DNA from 3 places in the Mesorhizobium dulcispinae genome. Region 1 is predicted to be linked to each of the others. Evidence: riboswitches for the same ligand, from Rfam matches in the RefSeq annotation. Region 1 holds a riboswitch; each other region holds the start of a gene.
What was found. Region 1 has a riboswitch for cobalamin ahead of bluB (5,6-dimethylbenzimidazole synthase). Riboswitches for the same ligand answer to the same signal wherever they lie in the genome.
Positions count from the first base shown of each region.

Region 1 (7,158 bases):
AAGATCGTCGAAGCGATCCGCGCCTTCGAGCGCGGCGAGATCGTCGTCGTCATGGACGATGACGGGCGCGAGAACGAGGGCGACCTGATCGTCGCCGCCGTTCACTGCACGCCGGAAAAGATGGCCTTCATCGTCCGCAACACGTCCGGCATCGTCTGCACGCCGATGCTGCGCGAGGATGCGCGGCGGCTGAACCTTGCGCCCATGGTGGCGGACAATGATTCCGCCCACACCACCGCCTTCACCGTCAGCGTCGATTTCAAGCACGGCACCACGACCGGCATTTCGGCCGAGGACCGCACGCTCACCGTGCGCAACCTCGCCAACGGCAATGTCGGCGCCTCCGACTTCGTGCGCCCCGGCCACATCTTCCCGCTGATCGCGCGAGAAGGCGGCGTGCTGATGCGCTCGGGCCATACGGAAGCCGCTGTCGACCTCTGCAAACTCGCCGGCCTGCCGCCGGTCGGCGTCATTTCCGAACTGGTCAACGACGACGGCACCGTCAAGCGCGGGCCCGAGGTGCAGGCTTTCGCGGAACAGCACGGGCTGAAGCAGGTTTCGGTCGCCGATCTCATCGCCTACCGCCAGCGCAAGGAAACGCTGGTCGAGCGCGTCGCCTGCTCAGACATCGAAACGCCCGGCGGCAAGGCGCAGGTCTTCACCTACACGCTGCCCTGGGATTCCATGCACCATGTCGCGGTCGTCTTCGGCGACATCCGCGACGGCGAAGAAGTGCCGGTGCGCCTGCATTCGGAGGATGTCGTCACCGACGTCTTCGGCACCAGTCACCGGCTGGACGGCATCATGAAGGCAATGGGCGAGCGCAAGCGCGGCGTCATCGTCTATCTGCGGGAGGGCTCGGTCGGCGTCGCTCATCAGGAGCGCAAGCGGCCGCAGAGCGGCGACCGCGAGGACCACGAGGAAGCCCGCCGCCGCGAGAACGAGTGGCGCGAGATCGGCCTCGGCGCCCAGATCCTGAAGGATCTTGGCATTTCCTCGATCAACCTGATCGCCTCGCGCGAGCGCCATTATGTCGGCCTCGAGGGTTTCGGCATCCACATCGCCAAGACCGAGATTCTGTAGTTCGGCCCGGCCGTGCTTGGCGATGCGGCGCAGTGGCCGAATGCCAATGCCTGCATGACCGACCACCTCACCAGGCTGCAGCAAGACGGCGTCGTCGTTCCCGGTCTCGACCCCGAGACCGCGGTGCGGCTGATCACCGGTGCCAGCAGCCAGGCCTCGCAGCGCATCGGCAATTCGAAGGATCCCGAAGCGACGTCGAAAAAGGTGGTGGCGGCATTCAAGCAACTGCTGGAGGGTTTGCACAAAGGACTGACCGGCCGGCCAGGTAGTCTAGGATCATTGGCGCAAGCCGGTCAGAGCCCGTATCAGCGCCCGCAGGACACACGACGTCCAAAGTTCACCCGCCCAGCGACAAGCTGCCTCGCACGGCTCCCCGCAATTCACGCACCCCTCGCATCCGCATCGCCAATACGAAAAATCGACGCGTGGCCCCTCTGAGATCAACAATGGGCTTGGCAGTCAGCCGAAAAGTGCGCTGCCGATCGAGATAGCTTGCCAGGAAAATGTCGTGGCGTAGCTGAACGGGTCCGTTGCTTCGGTGTCGGAAGCCAACATCTTCATCTTGGCGAAATGGCCAATCGGACGCGCTTATCGGCAGCATGAGCAACTCCCGCGGTTCGTTTGGACGAATGTGCGCCGATGCCGTGACGGGCGCGACGACGACTACGTGATTGAAACGTGAAAAAGATCGCGCCGGAGAGATCGCGGTTGAAATGGGAGCGGCTCCGAGAAAGAATTGGGCAGAGCCATGGCTGGGGCGGGCTGCGATGACGGGGCCTCATCTTTACTTGCTGGGCGGTTTCGACTTTGCCGGCGTCGGGGCCTCGGTTCCTGCGTTCAGTCGCAAGGCCCGCGCTATGATGGCCTACCTCGCCCTGCAAGCCGGGCATTCCCAGTCGCGCGAGAAGCTCGCTGCCCTGTTCTGGGGCCTGAACGGCGAGGCGCAGGCCCGGATGAGCCTCAGACAAACGGTGTCGGCCATCAGGAAGGCGATGCAGACGTCCGGCGGCGGGCGCTTCCTGACGGAGGGAGCCAGCATTGCACTTCATCTCGACGATTTCGATTTCGACGTCGCCCGGTTCGAGACGCTGGCGACAAGCTCTTCGCCCGAGGATCTGGAGCTGGCGCTTGACGTTTACCGCGGCGACCTGCTCGACGGCCTTGGCCTGAAAGAGGAGCCGTTCGAGGACTGGCTACGGGTCGAGCGCGAGCGACTGAGGACAATCGCGATCGCGGCGCTGGATAGGCTGGTCGCGCATTACAGCGCATCGAACGACCTTTCATCCGGCGTGCGCACGGCCGTGCGACTGCTCGCTATGGAACCCTTGCGCGAAGACATCCACCGCGCCCTGATGCGGGCCTATGCCGCGCAGGGCCGGATCAATCTTGCACTGAAGCAGTACGAGCTCTGCCGTGACGCGCTGCAGCGGGATCTCGCCCTGCCGCCCGAACCGGAAACCCACCAGTTATACCAGACGCTGAGAGCACGCCGGACGGGCTCGTCTTCCCAGACGCGACATCCGGCTGCCATCACCGAGCCGCCGCCCGGTTCCCAGGCAAAGGCCGACGGCGGCGAGTCCATGCGGCCGCAGACCCACTATGTCAAATCGGCAGGGACCAACATCGCCTACCAGGTGACCGGCGACGGGCCGATCGACCTGCTATATGTCCAGGGATGGGTCTCCAACCTCGACGTTGCCTGGGATTCACCGAGGTATTCGCATGTGCTCAAGCGGCTCGGCACCTTCTCGCGCCTGATCCGCATCGACAAGCGCGGCACCGGTTTGTCCGACCGCAATGTCGGCCTGCCGACGCTCGAAGAGCGGATGGAGGATGTACGTGCCGTTCTGGACGCGGCCGGCTCCAGGCGCACTGTCCTGTTCGGCAGTTCGGTGGGCGCCCCGATGTGCATGCTTTTCGCCGCCACCTATCCCGAGCGCACGGCCGCGATCGTGCTCACCGGTGCCTACGCCAGGGGTTCATGGGCGAAGGATTATCCCTGGGCGAGAACTGTCGAGCAGGTGCAGCAGGATATCGACGCTGTCGAGAGGCAGTGGGGCAAGCCCGCCGATATGAGCAACGCCGCGCCCAGCCTGATCGAAAACATGATCGAGCGCGAGTGGTTCGCCGCCTATCTCAGAAATTCGGCCTCGCCCGCCGACGCGATCGCACTCTGGCGATGGGGCACGGAAATCGACGTTCGCGATATCCTGCCCGCCATCCATGTTCCGACGCTGATCGTGCAGAGGACGGGCGATCGCTGGGTAAGACCGGAGGAAGGGCGCTTTCTGGCGGCGCATATCGAAGGTGCCAGATACGTCGAGCTTGCCGGCAGGGATCACGTGATCTGGGGCGAGGGCTGCGGCCGCCTGGTCGACGAGATCCGGAGCTTCGTGACCGGCGTCCTGCCCTCGGTTCCGAGCGAGCGCGTGCTGCTCTCCGTGCTGGCGCTGAAGATCGAGGCTGCCGGCGAGCAGGCGATTGAGCAATGCACGGATGCGATTCGGGACGAGTTGGCGCTGTTCCACGGCAAGGAGATCAGGCGCTTGGGCGACAGGCTGCTTGCCGTCTTCCAGCGGCCGACCCGCTCGATCCAGTGCGGGATTGCGATAGGTGAACGGTTGAAACTTTCCGGTGTCGATGCTCGCGCGGCAATCCACATTGGGGAGTGCGAAGCGTGCGGCGAGGACTTCTCCGGCATCGCCATCGAGGTCTCGTCGCGGCTGCTGGACCATGCCCGGCCGGGCGAGACCATCGTATCGCGGACGGTGCGCGATCTAATAGCCGGTTCGGGCCTAACATTCGAGGAGCGTGGCAAGATGGAAGCCGACGGCTTTCCTGGCGCGCTTCAGTTCCTTGCGGTCACAGGAAAGATCCAGCCCATGATGGGCTAGCATATCGTCCACCGCCACGTCGGAAATATTCTAGCCAAGCTCGACCTGCCTTCGCGCGCCGCGGCAGCGGCACATGCCGCCGCCCATGGGCTTGTCCGACTGCATGAGCCGGACTGGAGTGGAAAGTGGCGCCAATTTGTGTTCGACGTCAGGTCGCGGCATTCAAGCCGCCAGTCGAGGGTCTGCTCAAAAAGGGTCAGCCTCCCCCAATGATGCGGATTGCCCACAGGGTATGCACCGGTTTTGGGACGGCATGGCGGTGCTCAAGATTGACAATCACCGGGGCGAGCGCATCCTTCCCGGCCAACTCTGTGGTGGGAGAGTCGGGGCCATGTGGGACTTCAGCATCGGCCGGTCGGTGTCCATCATGATGCGGACATGGCCGTTCATCGTCTTTCGCATGATCGTCTATTTCGGCATCACGGTGGCCTACATCATCGCGACCGGCACCGGCGCCAGCGTCGGCTACGGCGTCGGCCACATCTCGACCGACCCCGACGGTCCGATGTCGTTTGCCTTGTGGGGCGGGGTCGTCGGCTTCGGTGTCGTCTCGATCGCCGTCTACTGGATCCGCGAATATATCCTCTACGTTCTCAAGGCCGGCCACATCGCCGTCATGGTCCACCTGATCGACGGCCACGACGTTCCCGACGGCCAGGGCCAGATCGCCTATGCGCGCGAGGTGGTGACCAAGCGCTTCGCCGAGGCCAATATCCTTTTCGTTGTCGACCAACTGGTGAAAGGCGCCATCCGCGCCATTACCGGCCTGATCGGCGGCATCGCCGCCTTCCTGCCCATTCCAGGCTTGAGCGGCATCGTCAGCTTCATCAACACCGTCATTCGGCTATCGCTGACCTATGTCGACGAGATCATCCTCGGCTACAACATCCGCATCAATTCAAACTCGCCTTTCGAGACCGCCAGGCAAGGCGTCGTGCTCTACGCGCAGAACGGCAAGCACATGGTCAAGAACGCCGTCTGGCTGGCGGTGATCATGTGGGGCGTGTCCTTCGTCATCTTCCTTTTGATGCTCGCCCCCGCAGCCGCCATCCTCTGGGTCATGCCCGGGCAGCTTGCCGGCTGGGCCTTCGTTCTGGCCATCGTCTTTGCCTGGGCCTTCAAGGCCGCCTTCATCGAGCCCTTCGCCATCGCCTCGCTGATGCAGGTCTATTTTGCCGCCATCGAGGGCCAGGTGCCCAATCCGGAATGGGACCAGCGCCTGGCAGAGGCCTCGTCGAAATTCAGGGAGCTTCGCGACAAGGCGCTCGGCTCTTTCGGCGGCTCGCGCTGGGATTCGCCCCGGGCGGCCTGATCAGCAGCCCTCACTACGAAGGCAGCCTGATCACGGGTTCGCCCGTTCGCCGGAACCGAGGCGGGCGATCGCCGACTTGAGCGGCTCCTCGCCGGCGCCGCAAAAGGTCTCGCTCATCACCAGCTCGCCGAGCGGCAGGCGCTTGCCCCAGCCATGCGCCTCGAGGTCCGGCCGCGGCGCGAATTCCGACACCCGCCCGACGCACAGATAGGCGATCGGCGTCACATGCTCGGGGATCGACAACAGCCGCTTCAGCGCCTCGGTCTCGATGATGCTCACCCAGCCGACGCCGACGCTTTCGGCGCGCGCCGCCAGCCAGAAATTCTGCACGGCGCAGACGGTGCTGTAGAGGTCCATTTCCGGATTGTGCCAGCGCCCGAGCGGCGAGTCTTTTGACCGCTGGCGGTCGCAGGTGATGCAGAGGTTGAGCGCGCTTTCGCAGATGCCTTCGAGCTTCAGCTTGCGGTAGAGCGCCTGCCGCTCCGCCTCGATCGCCGGCAGTTCCTGCTCGCGCGCGGCCAGAAACAGGTCGCGCACCTGCCGTCGCCTTGCCGCATCGCGGATGACGATGAAGTTCCACGGCTGCATGTAGCCGACCGACGGCGCGTGATGGGCTGCCATGAGCAGCCGCGCCAGCACGCCATCATCGAGATCGTCGCCAACGAAATGGCTGCGCACGTCGCGCCTGGTGAACATCGCCCGGTAAACGGCATCGCGCGCCGATTGGTCAAAGTCGTCGCCGCCGGTAGCGGCCATTCGTGCCTGCATCGCTTGTCCCCTTGCGATAAGCAGTCCTCCGCTTGACCATGCGGACGACTATGTCTGCCGGGCCGGTCTTCTGGCTTGGGATCGACCCGCATCCGGCGCCTTCCCGTCATTGACAGTGGCTTTTGCCGGCGCGGTCCCCCTCACAGCGTTGGGCACGCCACGGAATTCAACCGTGTTCCCGATTCTCCCGCGTCGCGGGCACCAGGCAGCGGCAGGACTCTATCGCGAAGCGGAAGCCGCGCCAATGCCGCCAGCGACACGATCAGGCGCGATTTTCCCCAATCTATCGGCGCTGAAACATGGCTATCCGGGCGACAGGTGCCTAGATTAGGCGCCATGACCACTCGTCTCTACACACATCCGGTATTCCTGGAACACCTCACGCCGGCCGGCCACCCCGAGCGGCCCGACCGCCTGCGCGCCATCGAGCGCGTGCTGGACGACGAGGCTTTTTCGGCGCTCGACCGCATCAAGGCGCCGGAAGGCGACGAGGCGACCATCCTCTATGCGCACCCCGCGGATTTCGTTGAGCGGGTGCGCGCGGCCATTCCCGAGACCGGCATCGTCTCGATCGATGCCGATACCAGCGCCAGCCCGAAGAGCTGGCATGCGGCGGTGACGGCGATCGGCGCGGCAAACGCCGCGGTCGATGACGTCTTCGAAGGCCGCGCCGCCAATGTCTTCGTCGCCGCGCGCCCGCCCGGCCATCACGCCGAAAAGACCACCGCGATGGGCTTTTGCCTGTTCAACACCGCGGCGATCGCGGCCCGCTACGCGCAGAAAAAGCACCAGGCCGAGCGCGTCGCGATTGTCGACTGGGACGTCCACCACGGCAACGGCACGCAGGACATTTTCTGGGACGACCCGTCGGTGCTCTATTGCTCGACGCACCAGATGCCGCTTTATCCGGGCACCGGCGCCAAGAGCGAAACCGGCGTGGGTAACATCGTCAACGCGCCGCTCGCGCCGAGCACCGGCAGCGACACGTTCCGCGACGCCTTCCTGTCGCGCGTGCTGCCGTCGATCGACGCTTTCAAGCCGGACCTGATCATCATTTCCGCCGGTTTCGACGCGCACCATCGCGACCCGCTGGCCGAAATC
Region 1 covers NZ_JAVIIY010000001.1:329,690-336,847, forward strand. Annotated here, with positions in the region: gene ribB (3,4-dihydroxy-2-butanone-4-phosphate synthase) at 1-1,083, shown strand, start outside; partial or broken gene RFN30_RS01510 (TetR family C-terminal domain-containing protein) at 1,087-1,341, shown strand; gene RFN30_RS01515 (alpha/beta fold hydrolase) at 1,851-3,977, shown strand; gene RFN30_RS01520 (hypothetical protein) at 4,309-5,289, shown strand; gene bluB (5,6-dimethylbenzimidazole synthase) at 5,320-6,057, opposite strand; cobalamin riboswitch at 6,101-6,278, opposite strand; gene RFN30_RS01530 (histone deacetylase family protein) at 6,394-7,158, shown strand, end outside.

Region 2 (7,158 bases), on a different contig from region 1:
TGTCGAGAGGTCAACGAAAGGCTGCGGCGCATGAGGAAAGAGAGCGCTTGCCCGCCCAAGGCTGCCGCCGTGGTCAACCGCCGCAATCGCTCCGCCTAGAAGCTTCATGTCGATCCTGATCGCTTTCCTGTCACTCGCCGTTGAACGTGTCCTTGGCTATCCGGACTGGCTGTTTAACGCCATCGGCCATCCGGTAACCTGGATAGGCAGGCTGATATCCTTTCTCGATCGCAGGCTCAACCGCGCCACCGATTCCGACGAATTGCGTCGCCGTCGCGGCGTCCAGGCGCTGCTGGTCATCCTGCTGGTGCCGGCGGCCATCGGCCTGACGCTGCATGTCCTGCTCTGGCTGATCTTTCCCTCAGGCCTGGTCATCGCGGCCATCCTCGCCTCTTCGCTCCTGTCGCAGAAGAGCCTCGCCGAACATGTCGAGGATGTCGCCGATGCCCTGGAGACCGGCGGCCTGACGCTCGGCCGCATCGCCGTTTCGCGCATCGTCGGCCGCGACCCGGAAAAGCTCGACAAGGCGGGCGTCGCCCGCGCCGCGATCGAAAGCCTGGCCGAGAATTTCTCCGACGGCATCGTCGCGCCCGCTTTCTGGACCGGCATCGGCGGGCTGGCCGGGGGTGCTGCCTACAAGGCAGCCAACACCGCTGATTCGATGATCGGCCACCGCACGCCGAAACATGAGGCCTTCGGCCGCGCCGCGGCGCTGTTCGACGACAGGATCAACCTGCCTGCATCGCGGCTCACCGGCCTGCTGATCGTGCTAGCGGCCTTCCTGGTCAAGGGCGCCGACCCCCGCAGCGCCTGGCAGGTGATGCGTCGCGACGCGAAGAAACACCGCTCGCCCAATGCCGGCTGGCCGGAAGCCGCTATGGCCGGTGCCCTGGGCCTATCCCTGGCCGGGCCACGCAGCTATGGCGGCGAGATCGTCGAGGACGCCTTCATGGGCGAAGGCGGCCGTCGCGAGGCCGAGAGCACCGACATCAGACAGGCGCTGAAGCTCTACCGTGTCGCCGACGGGCTGCTGATCGGCCTGTTCGCGATTCTGTCGGCGATCGTGATCTACCTGACCATTTTGATCGGCGGCTAAAACTCGATCCCCGGCTGCGCCTTCACCCCTGCCGAAAAATGGTGCTTGGTCAGCCCCATCTCGGTGACGAGGTCGGCCGCCTCGACAAGCAGCGGCTTGGCGTTGCGGCCGGTGACGACGACATGAAGGTCCTCGCGGCGCGCCTTGAGTGCGGCGACCACCTTTTCCAGATCGAGGTAATCGTAGCGGAGCGCGATGTTGAGCTCGTCGAGCACCACGAGGCTGACGGACGGATCGGCCATCAGCTCTATCGCCTTCGCCCAGGCGGCCTCGGCGGCGGCGATGTCGCGCTTCAGGTCCTGGGTCTCCCAGGTGAAGCCCTCGCCCATCGCGTGCCAGACAACGCGATCGCCGAAAGCGGCGAAGGCATCCTTCTCGCCGGTGTGCCATTTGCCCTTGATGAACTGGACGACGCCGACGCGCTTGCCATAACCGAGCATCCTCAGCGCCAGGCCGAAGGCGGCCGTGGTCTTGCCCTTGCCCGGCCCGGTGTTGACGATGAGCAGTCCCTTCTCGATCGTCTTGCCGGCCACCTCGGCATCCTGCACCGCCTTGCGCTTGGCCATCTTGGCGCGATGGCGCTCGGCGTCCCTGTCGTCGATGGTCTTGTCGTCGATCTCGGCCATGTCACTTCACCTTAAGCGGCAGCCCCGCCACCATCATCAGCACCGAATCGGCAACCGCCGCGACCTGCTGGTTGAGTCGGCCGGCGGCGTCGCGGAACCGGCGCGCCAGCGCATTGTCCGGCACGATGCCGAGCCCGACTTCGTTCGACACCACGAACCAGGGCCCGCGCGGCCGCGACAGCACGTCTGACAGCCGCCGACACTCGGCCTCGATATCATGGTCCGCCAGCATATGATTGGTCAGCCACAATGTCAGGCAGTCGATGAGCACCGGCTGGTGATCGGGCAAGGCCTCGATCGCGCCGGTGAGGTCGAGCGGCGCATCGACAGTGACCCAGCCCTCGCCTCGCCGCGAGCGATGCAGTGCGATGCGCTCGCGCATCTCGTCGTCGTAGGCTTGCGCTGTGGCGATATAGGTCCAGGGCGACGGGCTTGCCGTCACCAGGGTCTCGGCATGCGCGCTCTTGCCGGAGCGCGCACCGCCGACGATGAAGGTCAGGCGACCCTTGGCGCGATCAGGCAAAGCTGTCGCGCAGGCTAGCCGCCGTGCCGGTGAAGCGGCCGCGCACCACGCCGACGACGGCCCCCAGCACCAGCCAGAACACCAGATCGGTGAGCGTCACCGCCACCACGAACTGGTGATGCAGCCCTTCCGGGATCGCCGTCTCGAAACTGTCGGGCTGCGGCGCGCCGACGATATGCGGCCCAACGATCAGCACGACCGCCAGGACAGCCAGCGGCAGCGATTTGCGGAAGGCGATCAAGCCGAGGCCGATCGCAGTCGCGGCCACCGTCGAAATCCACCAGATCTGGCGCGGCAACAGCTCGGCCGCCGGCATCGCCGGCAGTTCGGGCGGCAGGCCGAGCCCGGGCGCCAGCGTGAACACCGCAAAACCGGCGAGGCCCCAGAACACGCCCTGGCGCCAGTTGCCGATGCCGCCGGCGAATTCGGAGACCGCGACCAGGACCAGTGCGAAGCCGATGCCGGTGACGATGTTGGCGACGACGTTGAAGGCGAAGCGCTCGAAGCCATCGGCCGGCGCCCAGCCCTCGTCCTCGGCCGGGGCAGCCGCTTCGGCAGGCGCCGGGGCGGCGCTGCTCATCGCGTTGTCCGCCGGAGCGGCAGAGCTCGTCACATTGCTGTCGGTGGCTGTGGCGGCGTGGTCATGATGATGGCCGCCGCCGGCCTCTTCATAGACTTCCGCCTTGAGGATCAGCGGCACGGTCGCATAGGCCTGCATGCAGGCGAGCACGATGCCCGCCACGAGCCCCGCGATCGCCGCGATGAACACGACGTTGCGAAACAGATTCATGATGTCAGGCCTTGCTCAGTGGCAGGGAAAAGCCATCGAATGGCGATAGTCGTGCGCAGCGTTGTGGACCGCATCGATATGCGAGAAGCCGACAAAGCCGACGACGAAAATGCCGAGCAGCGCGGCGAGCGCCAGCTGCATGACGCGCGACTGCGAGGAGACGGAAGCGCCGAGGGAAACGGAAGCGGTATTCATGTCTGGTCCTTTCGCCCTCCACCCGAGGGCATCGAAGTCAACTTTCCGGTCGCCGGCAGGTCTCCTGGCTCGCGGATCCGCGCCCTTCCCCACCTTCCCGAGGAAAATCCTCAGTGGTTTATGGAGAGGACTACCGCACACAGTTGCGGGGGCAGCCACGGCTTTGGGCAGAAACTCCGCCCTCACCGCATTCCCTCTTGGCTCCAAAAACGGAACCGACGACGCGATGGACTATAGGCAGAATCGCCGCGCCCGGCAAACCAAATTCCGTCACGCCGCAGCGTGATTGCGGCACGGGTTTTGGATTAGGATGCGGCAATCCGCTCGGCAACCAGCTGCTGCAATCGCCACAAATGGCGGTCATGAATGCCGCGCTGCTCGAGGTTCTTCACCGTGTTGTAGAGATAGTCGGCGCCCGAACCCCAGTGGCCGCACGACGTCGCCAGCCGCTCGACCACCACTTTTTCCTCGATCGGGCCGGCATAGGTGGTGCCCTTGCGGTTGATGACGAAGGCCAGAGCCCGGAAGGGTCCGTCGTCGCTCATCAAGTTGAGGAGCCGCGGATGGTAGCTGGTCGGCTTCAGCGTCATCTCGCGGCGGAAAAGCTTGTCCAATGCCTGCCGGCGGTCGCCACCGTTCAGACGGAAAGCAACGCCCTTGCATTGGCCGCCGCGGTCCAGCGCCATCATGAGGCCAGGCTGCTCCTTGGTGCCGCGCCAGCGCGTCATGTTCATGCAGAAGGAGCGATGCCAGCCGCGCGCGACGGCGACCCGCTCCTCGACATGCTCTATCTCCGGCTTCCAGATCAGCGATCCGTAGCCAAAGAGCCAGAGCGGCTCGGCGGCGGGGAGTTCGGCTTCCATGGTGTCCAGCATCGCATCATAGTCGGCATCGTCCAGATGCGACGCGTTTGGATCGGGGCCACTGTCTTCGACGACTCGAAAGCAGCGGGCGACCAGATCCTCGGTGAGCGACATCGTTCTTGCAGGCATGTTTTTGCGACCCCGACCAGCCGGCAAGCGCCAGCCTCGGGAAACGACCTTAAGGGCGGTGCCTGACCACCACAATGGCCGCGCGATTGACAACGGCCTTGCCCAGGTGTCGGCTGTCTGCAGCCAGGGAGAAGCCCATGCAGCCGAATCCGAGCGAACGCAATCTCTACAATGGCCTGACCCACCTCGAGCCGACACTGCCCGCAGCGGCCTATCGGGAAGCCGACGCTTACCGGCGCGATCTCGAAGCGATCTGGTACCGGAGCTGGCTGATGGTCTGCCGCGAGGCCGATCTCGCGGCGCCGCTAGCCTTTCGAACCGTGCGCATAGGCTCGCAGGAGATCGTCGTGCTGCGCGACGAGACCGGCAGCTTGCGTGCCTTCCACAACACCTGCCGGCATCGCGGCTCGCAGCTTTGCCAGGAAAGCGCGGGACGGCTGAAGGCAAGGCTGCTCACCTGCCCCTACCATGCCTGGTCCTATTCGCTGCGCGGCGATCTTGTCCGCGTGCCGTCGAAATCACTCCCCGAAGGCTTCGACAAGGCCGACTATCCGCTTTACCGCGTGGCGCTGTCGGTTTGGCGCGGCTTCGTCTTCGTCAACCTTGCCGAGGATGCTGGCCGTTCGGCGGAAGCCTCCTTCGATCGCGCCTCCAGCGATCTTTCCAACTGGCCGCTGGAGACGCTCGTCACCGGGCACCGGCTCAGCAAGGTGATGAACTGCAACTGGAAGATTTTCTGGGAGAACTTCAACGAATGCCTGCACTGCCCGGGCGTGCACAAGGACCTGTCGCGGCTGGTGCCGATCTATGGCCGCGGCCTGATGGCAAGGCACGACGACCCGGAATGGGCGCGCCACGCCGATAATGACGCGCCGGAGTTTTCCGGCGGCCTGCGCGCCGGCGCCGAGACCTGGTCGCGCGACGGGCGTGTCCATGGCCCGGTCTTTGCCGGCCTGACCCCTGCCGAGCGCGCCGCCGGGCAGACTTACGCCACCAGCCTGCCCTCGATGTTCATCGTCGGCCATGTCGACTATGTCCGCACGGTGCGGCTAAGCCCGCTCGGACCGGAGCAGACCGAGCTCACCGCAGAATGGCTGTTCGCGCCCGATGCGCTGGCACAAACCGATATCGACAACATCGTTGCCTTCGGCACCCAGGTGCTCGAAGAGGATGCCGCGATCTGCGAGGTCAACCAGAAAGGCCTGCGCTCGATCCGCCACCAGGCCGGCGTGCTGATGCCCGAGGAATATGATTTGCGCCGCTTCCACGAATGGGTGCGCGGGCGCCACGCGGCGATCAAAACGACTTCGGCAGATAGCGCCAGGTGAAGAAGCCGCAGAAAGCGGCCAGTATGCCGAGCGTGACGAAGACCGAACCGAGGTCGAAGAAGGAGAGCACGACCGAATAGACCAGCGGCGGCGTCAGCTCGGAAAAGTCGAGATAGGTGCGGTAGACCGCCGCCATCTGCGCCCGTTCATAGGAGCGTACCGAGCGCATGAAGGCGGTCGAGCCCAGCGCGTCGATTGCAATGGTGAACAAGGCGCCGCAGAGCAGGAAGGCGGCGGTGAGCAGCGGCGCGGCTTCGCCGACGCCGCCCGCAGCAAAAAGCATCGCCGCCATGGCGAAATAGGCGAAGGTCATGGTGCGCCTGCCGCCGAAGCGCTTGCCCGCCTTGCCCCAGAAGATCGCCATGAACAACAACGCATTGCCTGCCGAAACCAGCAGCCCGCCGGCAAGCTTGCCCTCGCCGGTGATCACCATGAACAGCGGGCCATAGACGAAGAAGGTCGTCCAGAAGCAGGAGCGGCCGAAAGCGATCAGCCAGGCGAGACGCAGCCGCGGCTGCGCGATGAAGCGGCCGATATTGGCAAGCGGATTGGCCGGGCGGCTCTTGCCGGGACGGATCGATGGGTTGTCGCCCAGCCGATAGGTCCAGAACAGCGCGAGCGGCGCCAGCGCGAAGGCCACGACCACACCATGCGCGGCATAGATGCCGAAGCGCGTGTAGAGAAAGATGCCGAGCGTCGGCCCGCCGGTCCAGGCGAACATCGACCACGCCATGCGCAGCGACTCCGCCTACATGAAGTCGGCCTTGCGGATGTGGTCCATGATGTAGAGGTTGAGCGTGATCGACAGCGCGCTCGCCCCCATGACGCGGCAGAGCATGCCGGCGATCTGTCCCGGCAGCGTGTGGGTGACGAAGAACACCGAGCCGATCGCCAGCATCAGGCAGCCGACCGTATAGACCCAGCGCCGCGCAAAGCGGCGGATCAGCATCGGCATGAACAGCGTCACCGAAAGCCCGAGCAGCGACACGACGGTGTAGAGGATCGAGACGGTCTGCTCGTTGTGCAGGATTTCGTAGGCCTGGATCGGGATGACGCTGGAGATCGTGGCGCGGGCGAAGGATTCGACCGCATAGAGCGAGGCGAAGGTGCGCGCGTCGGCGGGCCTCAGAGCCGGAAGCCAGATCGGATGGCGCACATGGATGGACATCGGCCCTCCGAAAGTGAATCGCCCGCCAATCTGGCCGGACCAGGCGGCGGCCAGTTAGCAGGAAACCGACTCCGAGAAGCCGAAAAGCGAAGCCGGCCAAAGGCTTTCCGCCGCTGGCCTAAAGCGGCATGCTATGCCCACCGGAACGGCCGCCGCCGATCCACCCTCTGTTGTTCGCCCGAACCGTGATAGTCGTTTGGCACGACTGAATCGGATTGCGAGATGATGAGCCTTCAAACGACGAGCGAAGCCATTCAGGACGCGCCGAAACACAGCCGCATCGCCGCCATCGACATCTTGCGCGGCATCGCGCTGATCGCGATGGCAAGCTACCACTTCACCTGGGATCTTGAGAATTTCGGCTACACCACACCTGGGCTGACCGCCTTCGGCTGGTGGAAGCTCTATGCGCGCTGCATCGCATCGACCTTCCTGTTCCT
Region 2 covers NZ_JAVIIY010000017.1:90,501-97,658, forward strand. Annotated here, with positions in the region: gene cobD (threonine-phosphate decarboxylase CobD) at 1-108, opposite strand, end outside; gene cbiB (adenosylcobinamide-phosphate synthase CbiB) at 107-1,096, shown strand; gene cobO (cob(I)yrinic acid a,c-diamide adenosyltransferase) at 1,093-1,722, opposite strand; gene cobU (bifunctional adenosylcobinamide kinase/adenosylcobinamide-phosphate guanylyltransferase) at 1,724-2,245, opposite strand; gene RFN30_RS27245 (CbtA family protein) at 2,238-3,035, opposite strand; gene RFN30_RS27250 (CbtB domain-containing protein) at 3,051-3,230, opposite strand; cobalamin riboswitch at 3,268-3,465, opposite strand; gene RFN30_RS27255 (gamma-glutamylcyclotransferase) at 3,536-4,222, opposite strand; gene RFN30_RS27260 (aromatic ring-hydroxylating oxygenase subunit alpha) at 4,360-5,550, shown strand; partial or broken gene RFN30_RS27265 (MFS transporter) at 5,519-6,718, opposite strand; gene RFN30_RS27270 (heparan-alpha-glucosaminide N-acetyltransferase) at 6,944-7,158, shown strand, end outside.
Region 2: linked by a shared signal. The riboswitch ahead of RFN30_RS27250 (CbtB domain-containing protein) and the one ahead of bluB (5,6-dimethylbenzimidazole synthase) in region 1 are both predicted to bind cobalamin.

Region 3 (7,158 bases), on a different contig from region 1:
CGCGGCCGGGATCATCGCCGGTGTGGACGAGCAGGTCGGCCTCGGCGATGCGGCCCTCGAAGGCACCGGGCGCCGAGATCGCTTCGCCGTCGGCGCCGCCATAGGCATGGGAGGTCGCATCCAGATAGGCGCGACCGATCTCTTCGCGCACGCCCCATTCGCCACGCGACAGCAAATCCTCGACCCCCGCGCCATAGGTGCCGGGCGAGGTGCCGAAAATGCGCGGGGCGACTTTACCCTCGGCGCGGGTCGCGGCGGCGAGCGGGTTTTCGGAATCGTCCTCGTCGCGGCTCGCAACAGCGTTGGCGGCGGCGTCGATCAGCGCGATCTGGGTCGGGAACATGTCGCGGAACAGGCCGGAAATTCGCCAGGTGACGTCGACGCGCGGGCGGCCGAGCGCTGCCGGTGGCAGCACCTCGATACCGGTGACGCGACCGGTCGCGGCATCCCATTGCGGCCGGCAGCCCATCAGCGCCAACCCTTGCGCGATTTCCTCGCCGCCGGTGCGTAACGAGGCCGAGCCCCAGAGGTCGATGACCAGCGAGCGCGGCCAGTCGCCATGGCTCTGCATGTAGCTGCGCACAACTTCTTCCGCCGCCGCCTGGCCGAGGTCATAGGCGGTCGGCGTCGGCATGGTGCGCGGATCGGAGGTGAAGAGGTTGCGTCCCGTGGGCAGCACATCGGAGCGGCCGCGCGCCGGCGCTCCGGCCGGTCCGGCCTTGATGTGACGGCCGTCGAGTGCTGCCAGCAGGGCCGTCTTTTCGGCCTCTGCGCTTTGCTTCCGCAGCGGATCGGTTTCGTCTTGCGGCGCGCGGCCGTAGACATGCAGCCCGTCCTTCACAGCGAAATCCTTGAGATCGCAAAGCCACGCGTCGATGCGGCGCAGCGCTTCGTCGGGCGCGTCGGTGCCGGCGACGCCGGCTTCGGCGGCCAAGCCAGATTTTTGCGCCGCTTCGACGATGAGCCGGGCCAGACGGTCGCGTCGGCGGCGGTCGAGGCCGTCGGCCTGGGCATATTCGTCGACCAGCCGTTCGAGCTTCTGCTGAGCTTCGTCGAGGCCGGCACCGGTCAGCGGCGGGGGCAGATGGCCGAGCGTGACGGCCGAAATGCGGCGCTTGGCCTGCGCCGCCTCGCCGGGATTGGAGACGATGAAGGGATAGATGACCGGCAGGGCGCCGGTGACGATCTCGGGAAAGCAGGTGTCGGAGAGCGCGACCGTCTTGCCCGGCAGCCATTCGAGTGTGCCATGCGCCCCGACATGGATGATGGCGTGGACGCCGAGCGACCTTTGGAGCCAGAGGCCGAAGGCGATCAGTTCGTGGCGAGGGGGCAGCGTCGGGTCGTGGTAGTCGGCGCGGCGGTCGGCCGAGCGTCCGCGATCCGGGGCGAGTGCCACGGTGACGTTGCCGAAGGTGGCGGCGCGGAAGGGGAAGCGTGTTTTGTCGATTGACTTTGAGGCGCTGCGTTCCTTCGCGCCCCCCTCTGTCCTGCCGGACATCTCCCCCACAAGGGGGGAGATTACTCTCTCATCTGCGCTTTCGCCAATCTCCGACGCTGGGGGGAGAGAGCCGGCGGCGGAACTGCTGATCTCCCCCCTCGTGGGGGAGATGTCCGGCAGGACAGAGGGGGGCGCATTGACATGAGCTTCGTCATTAGCTCGTCCCCATGCTGCCTCCATCGCATCGCGCGCGGCTTCGGGCAGTTCGGACGAAAGTGCGAGGTAATCCTCCAAGGCAAGGCCCTGCCCACCCACCTCCACCGAATCCAGCAGTGCACGCGGCGATTGCGGAATCCCGTCAACCGCATAGCCCTGTTCCTCAAAGTCATGCAGCATGGCGAGCACGCTCGACGGCACGTCGAGCCCAACGGCGTAGCCGGTCCGCCCGGGCGCGCTTGGATAATCCGGGATCAATATCGCCAGCCTGCGCTCGGCTCGCTCAGTCCGTTGCAGACGAATGGACGCCGCGATGCGCTTGGCGACCTGCGCGACGCGATCGGCTTCCGGCCGGTTGGCGAAAGCGCGAAAAGCCAGCGCCGGATCGGTTTCGACCTCGCCCTTGAAGGAGATCGCGCCGGCCAGAATGCGGCCGTCGAGCTCGGGCAGCACGACATGCATGGCGAGATCGGCCGGCGCCAGGCCGCGCTGGTTCTTCTCCCACACCTCGCGCCGCGTCGTGGCGACGATGACCTGGAAGACAGGCACGCCGGCGCGGTCGAAGAGCGTTTCGGCGCCCGGCTCGGCGCCGGAGGCAAAGGCGGTGGCGGTGACGATGGCGGACGGGTGCAGCGAGGCGATGGCGCTCTCGACGAAGGTTAGAGACGCCGGGTCTTTCAGGCTGGAAACGAAGATCGGTATGGGCATCATCCCTTGCTGCCGCAGCGCTTCGACCAGCGCGTCGATGGGGGCGACGTCGGCTGCCAGCAGCATAGAGCGGTAGAACAGGATGGGGATGATGGCGGAGTCGATGTTGTCGAGGTCGAGCTCCGTCACACCCCCCTCTGTCCTGCCGGACATCTCCCCCGCAAGGGGGGAGATTGAGCTGTCATCGACGATTTCGCCAATCGCGGATGCTGCAGAAGGTTTTATTGTTGAGTTAGCAGAAGAGGCGCCGGGGCCGGTGACGGCTGATCTCCCCCCTTGCGGGGGAGATGTCCGGCAGGACAGAGGGGGGTGCGAAGGAACGCCGATATCTGAGAGGTCAGGCTTCTCCACCACGCCGACACCCGGCTGATAGTACCCCGCCTTCGGCACCCTGACCGGTTCGGCCACGGTCGCATCAGATCCCGCCAGCCTCGCCAATCTTTGCACCAGCGCGCTCATATTGGCCGGTCCGCCTTCGCGGAAATAGCCAAGCAACGCGTCGAGCTCGGCCCGCGACAACGTCGAGCCTTCAATTAATCGTTGGTCCTCGTCATGGCTTTCGCCGGGCAGCAGCGCCAGCTTGATGCCGCGGTCGCGCGCAACCGCCGCCAACTGGTCGCAGCCGTAGCGCCACCAGTCGTAACCGCCGAGGATGCGGACCAGAACGACCTTGGCATGGCGGGCGACGCTGTCGATCCACAGGTCGACCGACATCGGATGGCGGAGGTCTCGAAGGGCAGCCAACCGCATCGACGGTAGGCGCTCCGCGTCCGCCTTCCAGGCGGCGGCCAGGCCGGAGAGATCGCTGTCGGTGAAGGACAGGGCCACGACATCCGCAGGCGTCTGCCTGAGGTCGATCGGCTCGGCGAGGTCGTCGAGCGAGGCGGATGTCGTGGTGAGGATATGCATCGCGTGTCGGTTAGCCTCAGCCGGCGAGGATACGCTCGACCGCCGGGCGGTTCAGCCCCTTGAGGCCGATGACGACGAGGCGCGAACGGCGGTCGTCTTCCGCGGTCCAGGCGCGGTCGTAATAGTGGTTGACGCGCGGTCCGACCGCCTGGAGCAGGAGCCGCATCGGCTTGCCGCCGACCTCGACGAAACCTTTGACGCGCAGCACGTTTTCCTGCTCGGCGGCGAGGGCGACGCGCTTCGCCAGTTCGTCCGGATTGGCAATCGACGGGATATCGACGACGAAGGAGTCGAAATCGTCGTGCTCGTGATCGAGCTCGTCGTCGTGATGGGTCTTGCGGTTCTCGATATCGTCCTCGACGGCAAGGCCGAGGCCGAGCAGCACCGACGGGTCGACCTTGCCCTGCGTGGTCGGCACGACCTTGACGGCGCGCGCCACATGCTCGCCGATGACGGCGTTGGCGCGGGTCGCACCGGCTGCGTCCATCAGGTCGCTCTTCGACAGGATGATCAAGTCGGCGCAGGCGATCTGGTCCTCGAACACTTCCTCGACCGGATCGTCATGATCTAACGAGTCGTCGGCGGCGCGTTGCGCCTGCAGCGCGTCCATGTCGGAAGCGACGCGGCCGTCGGCCAGCGCCGGGCCGTCGACAACGGCAATGACGCCGTCGACGGTCACGCGGCTCTTGACCGTCGGCCACTGAAAAGCCTGAACCAGCGGCTTCGGCAAAGCGAGGCCGGAGGTCTCGATCAGGATGTGGTCGACCTTCGGCGTGCGCGACAGGATCTGGTCGAGCGCCGGCACGAAGTCGTCGGCGACCGTGCAGCAGATACAGCCATTGGCGAGCTCGACGATGTTTTCCTCCGGGCAAGTGTCGATGCCGCAGCCCTTCAGGATCTCGCCGTCGATGCCGACATCGCCGAACTCGTTGACGATGATCGCCAGCCGCTTGCCCTTGGCGTTCTCGAGCAGGCTACGGATCAGCGTCGTCTTGCCGGCGCCGAGGAAGCCGGTGACGACGGTGCAAGGGACACGGGAAACGGAAGCGTTCATGGTCGGTCCTTCAGGAGGTCGAGAGGAGGGATGCGGGCAACCAGGCCCCGCTTGAGAGAATCGGGCCGGCCGCGCCAAGGGATCAGGCCGTCGGTCGAGGTGGCGAAGAGCTTTGCGCCGGCAATGAGGTCGGCGCCGCTGGTTGTTTCCAGATCGCCGAAGACGTAGCTCCAGCAGCCGTCGCGCAGCAGTGCCGCGCTCAAGCGGCGCTTGCAGTTGCCGAGACATTCGACGGTGCGGATGCGGATGTTTTCGCCCGAGGCGGCGCGGCGGGCGTCTTCGGCGAGCAGGGTGCCGGCGCGCGGATGCGCATCCGAGCCGGTCTCGTCGCGGCAGGAAGAGCAGACGATGACGGTCACGTCGGCCAGCGCGTCATCGCGCTCGGACGGAATGTCCGCGATATTAGCCGAGAAACTGCCGTTGCGATCCAAAACAGGCTCCTTGCCCGGAAAACCCGCCGGGCGATCGGATTTTCAGTCTCAGACGGCAGGTCTCCTGGCTCGCGGGTCATCGCCTTGGCGCCGCCTTCCCGGGAACATCCCAGTGGTTTTCGGCTAAGGCTCGTCGCTTACAGTTGCGGGGACAGCCGCGGATTTGGGGATTTTTCTAGCCCGCACCGCATTCCCTCTTGGCTCCTCCCTTTGCCGGGAGGAGACCGTCTGGCTCGGATTTAGGCTTACGTCTATGCGCCTGTCAACGCGCGGCTACGACACCCGGATGTCGGCCAGCGCCGGACCGAGGTCGCCGGCCGGCGTCACCTCGATCGCTTCCAGGCCGAGCCATGCCTGCATCTGTTTCAGCTCCTCGAAGAGCTGCGCGGCAGTTTCCGGTGGAGCATCGGCCTCGGCATAGGCGGCATGGGCGCGCAGCACGCCGGCAGGCCGGTCCGCCCTCAGATCGACGCGGGCGACGATGCGGTCGCCGAGCAGGAACGGCAGCACGTAATAGCCATACTGGCGCTTTTCGGCCGGCGTGTAGATCTCGATGCGGTAGCGGAAGTCGAAGAGTTTTTCGGCGCGCGTTCGTTCGAAAACCACGGGATCGAAGGGAGCGAGCAGGGCGCGCGCCTCGATCCGGCGCGGGAAGCGGGCGTCCTTGTGGAGATAGGCGGCCTTGTCCCAGCCTTCGACGCGCACCGGCAGTAGCTCGCCCGCCTCGACCAGTTCCTCGATCCTGTCTTTCGTGTCGCTGGGCGCCAGGCGGAAATAATCGCGCAGGTCGCCATAGGTGGCGATGCCGTGGGCACGGGCGGAAATGCGCAGCAGCTCACGATGCGCGTCCTCGACCGAAGGTACAGGCAGGTCGAGCACGGCCTGCGGCAGAACACGCTCCGGCAGGTCGTAGTAACGTTCAAAGCCGCGCCGGTAGGCGGTGGTGATGCGCCCTGCCCAGAACAGCCATTCGAAGGCGTGCTTGGCCTCGCTCCAGCCCCACCAGCCGCCATTGCCCTTATGGCCCTCGATGTCGGAGGCGGCGATCGGCCCGCGATCGGCGACTTCCCTGTAGATCTCGTCGATCATCTCCTTGCGCTCGCGGCCCCATTTGGCGAGGCCGAGATACATTTCCTCACCCTGCTCGGCGCGCTGCATGCGCCAGCGCATCAGCGGGTAGGTCTCGACCGGCAGGAAGGAGGCCTCGTGTGCCCAGTATTCAAAGACGGCGCGCTTTCGGGTAACGGCCGCGTTGTCGAGCAAGGCAAGCGGGTAGGGGCCGAGGCGCGAATATAGCGGCATGTAGTGGGCGCGCACCACCGCGCTGACGGAGTCGATCTGGAGCAGCCCGGTGCGAGAGAGCACACGGGCGAGATGCCTGCGGTTGGGCTCGCCGCCCGGGCGGGGGTCCGTAAAGCCCTGCGCGCCGAGCGCGATGCGCCTTGCCATGCGAAGAGAGATTTTTTCCTTCATCAAGGGGCCTTTGCCTCGATCCGTTTACCTGACTTCCGGCGGGTGATTCCGGCCATGCTAGCAGCCAAATGGCGGGAGATATGTCAGGAGAGAAAAGTGGAGTAAAAAATGAAGGAAATCAAACAGGAGCGGATCGGACCAGTTTCTTCCGATATGGCGTCCAGGGCCGGATTTTGAACAAGGTTTGACTTGCGTCGCCGAAACCGCTGCGCTAACCCTCGCCGCGTTGCAGCATGGGCCCCTTTAAAACGGTTCAGCGGTTAAACTGTCACGCTTCCGCATTAGAGTCCGTTGCTGTAATCAAAGTGAATTGGCCCGCCAAAGGAAAGTCGGCGCATGAGCGCACTCCTAAGTTCGTACCTGCCCATCGTCCTCTTCATCGCAGTGGCGATGGTCGTCGGTCTCGCGCTTATCGTCGCGCCGTTCCTGGTGGCCTACCGCAATCCCGATCCGGAAAAGCTTTCCGCCTATGAATGCGGGTTCAACTCGTTCGACGACGCCCGCATGAAATTCGACATCCGCTTCTACCTGGTGTCGATCCTGTTCATCATCTTCGATCTCGAGGTCGCCTTCCTGTTTCCCTGGGCGGTGTCCTTCTCCAAGCTCGGTATGCTCGGCTTCTGGTCGATGATGGTGTTCCTGGCGGTGTTGACCATCGGCTTTGCCTATGAATGGAAAAAAGGAGCGCTGGAATGGGATTGAACGACAGTTCAGGCACCCTCGTCGCGCCGAAGCCCAAGGGCATCATCGACCCCAACACCGGCAGGCCAGTGGGGGAGGACGATCCCTTCTTCCTCGAAATCAACAACGAGTTGGCCGACAAGGGTTTTCTTGTCACCTCCACCGAAGCGCTGATCACCTGGGCGCGCAGCGGCTCGCTGATGTTCATGACCTTCGGCCTCGCCTGCTGCGCGGTCGAGATGATCCAC
Region 3 covers NZ_JAVIIY010000027.1:25,914-33,071, reverse strand. Annotated here, with positions in the region: gene RFN30_RS30430 (cobaltochelatase subunit CobN) at 1-3,271, opposite strand, end outside; gene cobW (cobalamin biosynthesis protein CobW) at 3,288-4,325, opposite strand; gene RFN30_RS30420 (DUF1636 family protein) at 4,322-4,756, opposite strand; cobalamin riboswitch at 4,794-5,000, opposite strand; gene RFN30_RS30415 (winged helix-turn-helix domain-containing protein) at 5,030-6,229, opposite strand; gene RFN30_RS30410 (NADH-quinone oxidoreductase subunit A) at 6,566-6,931, shown strand; gene RFN30_RS30405 (NuoB/complex I 20 kDa subunit family protein) at 6,922-7,158, shown strand, end outside.
Region 3: linked by a shared signal. The riboswitch ahead of RFN30_RS30420 (DUF1636 family protein) and the one ahead of bluB (5,6-dimethylbenzimidazole synthase) in region 1 are both predicted to bind cobalamin.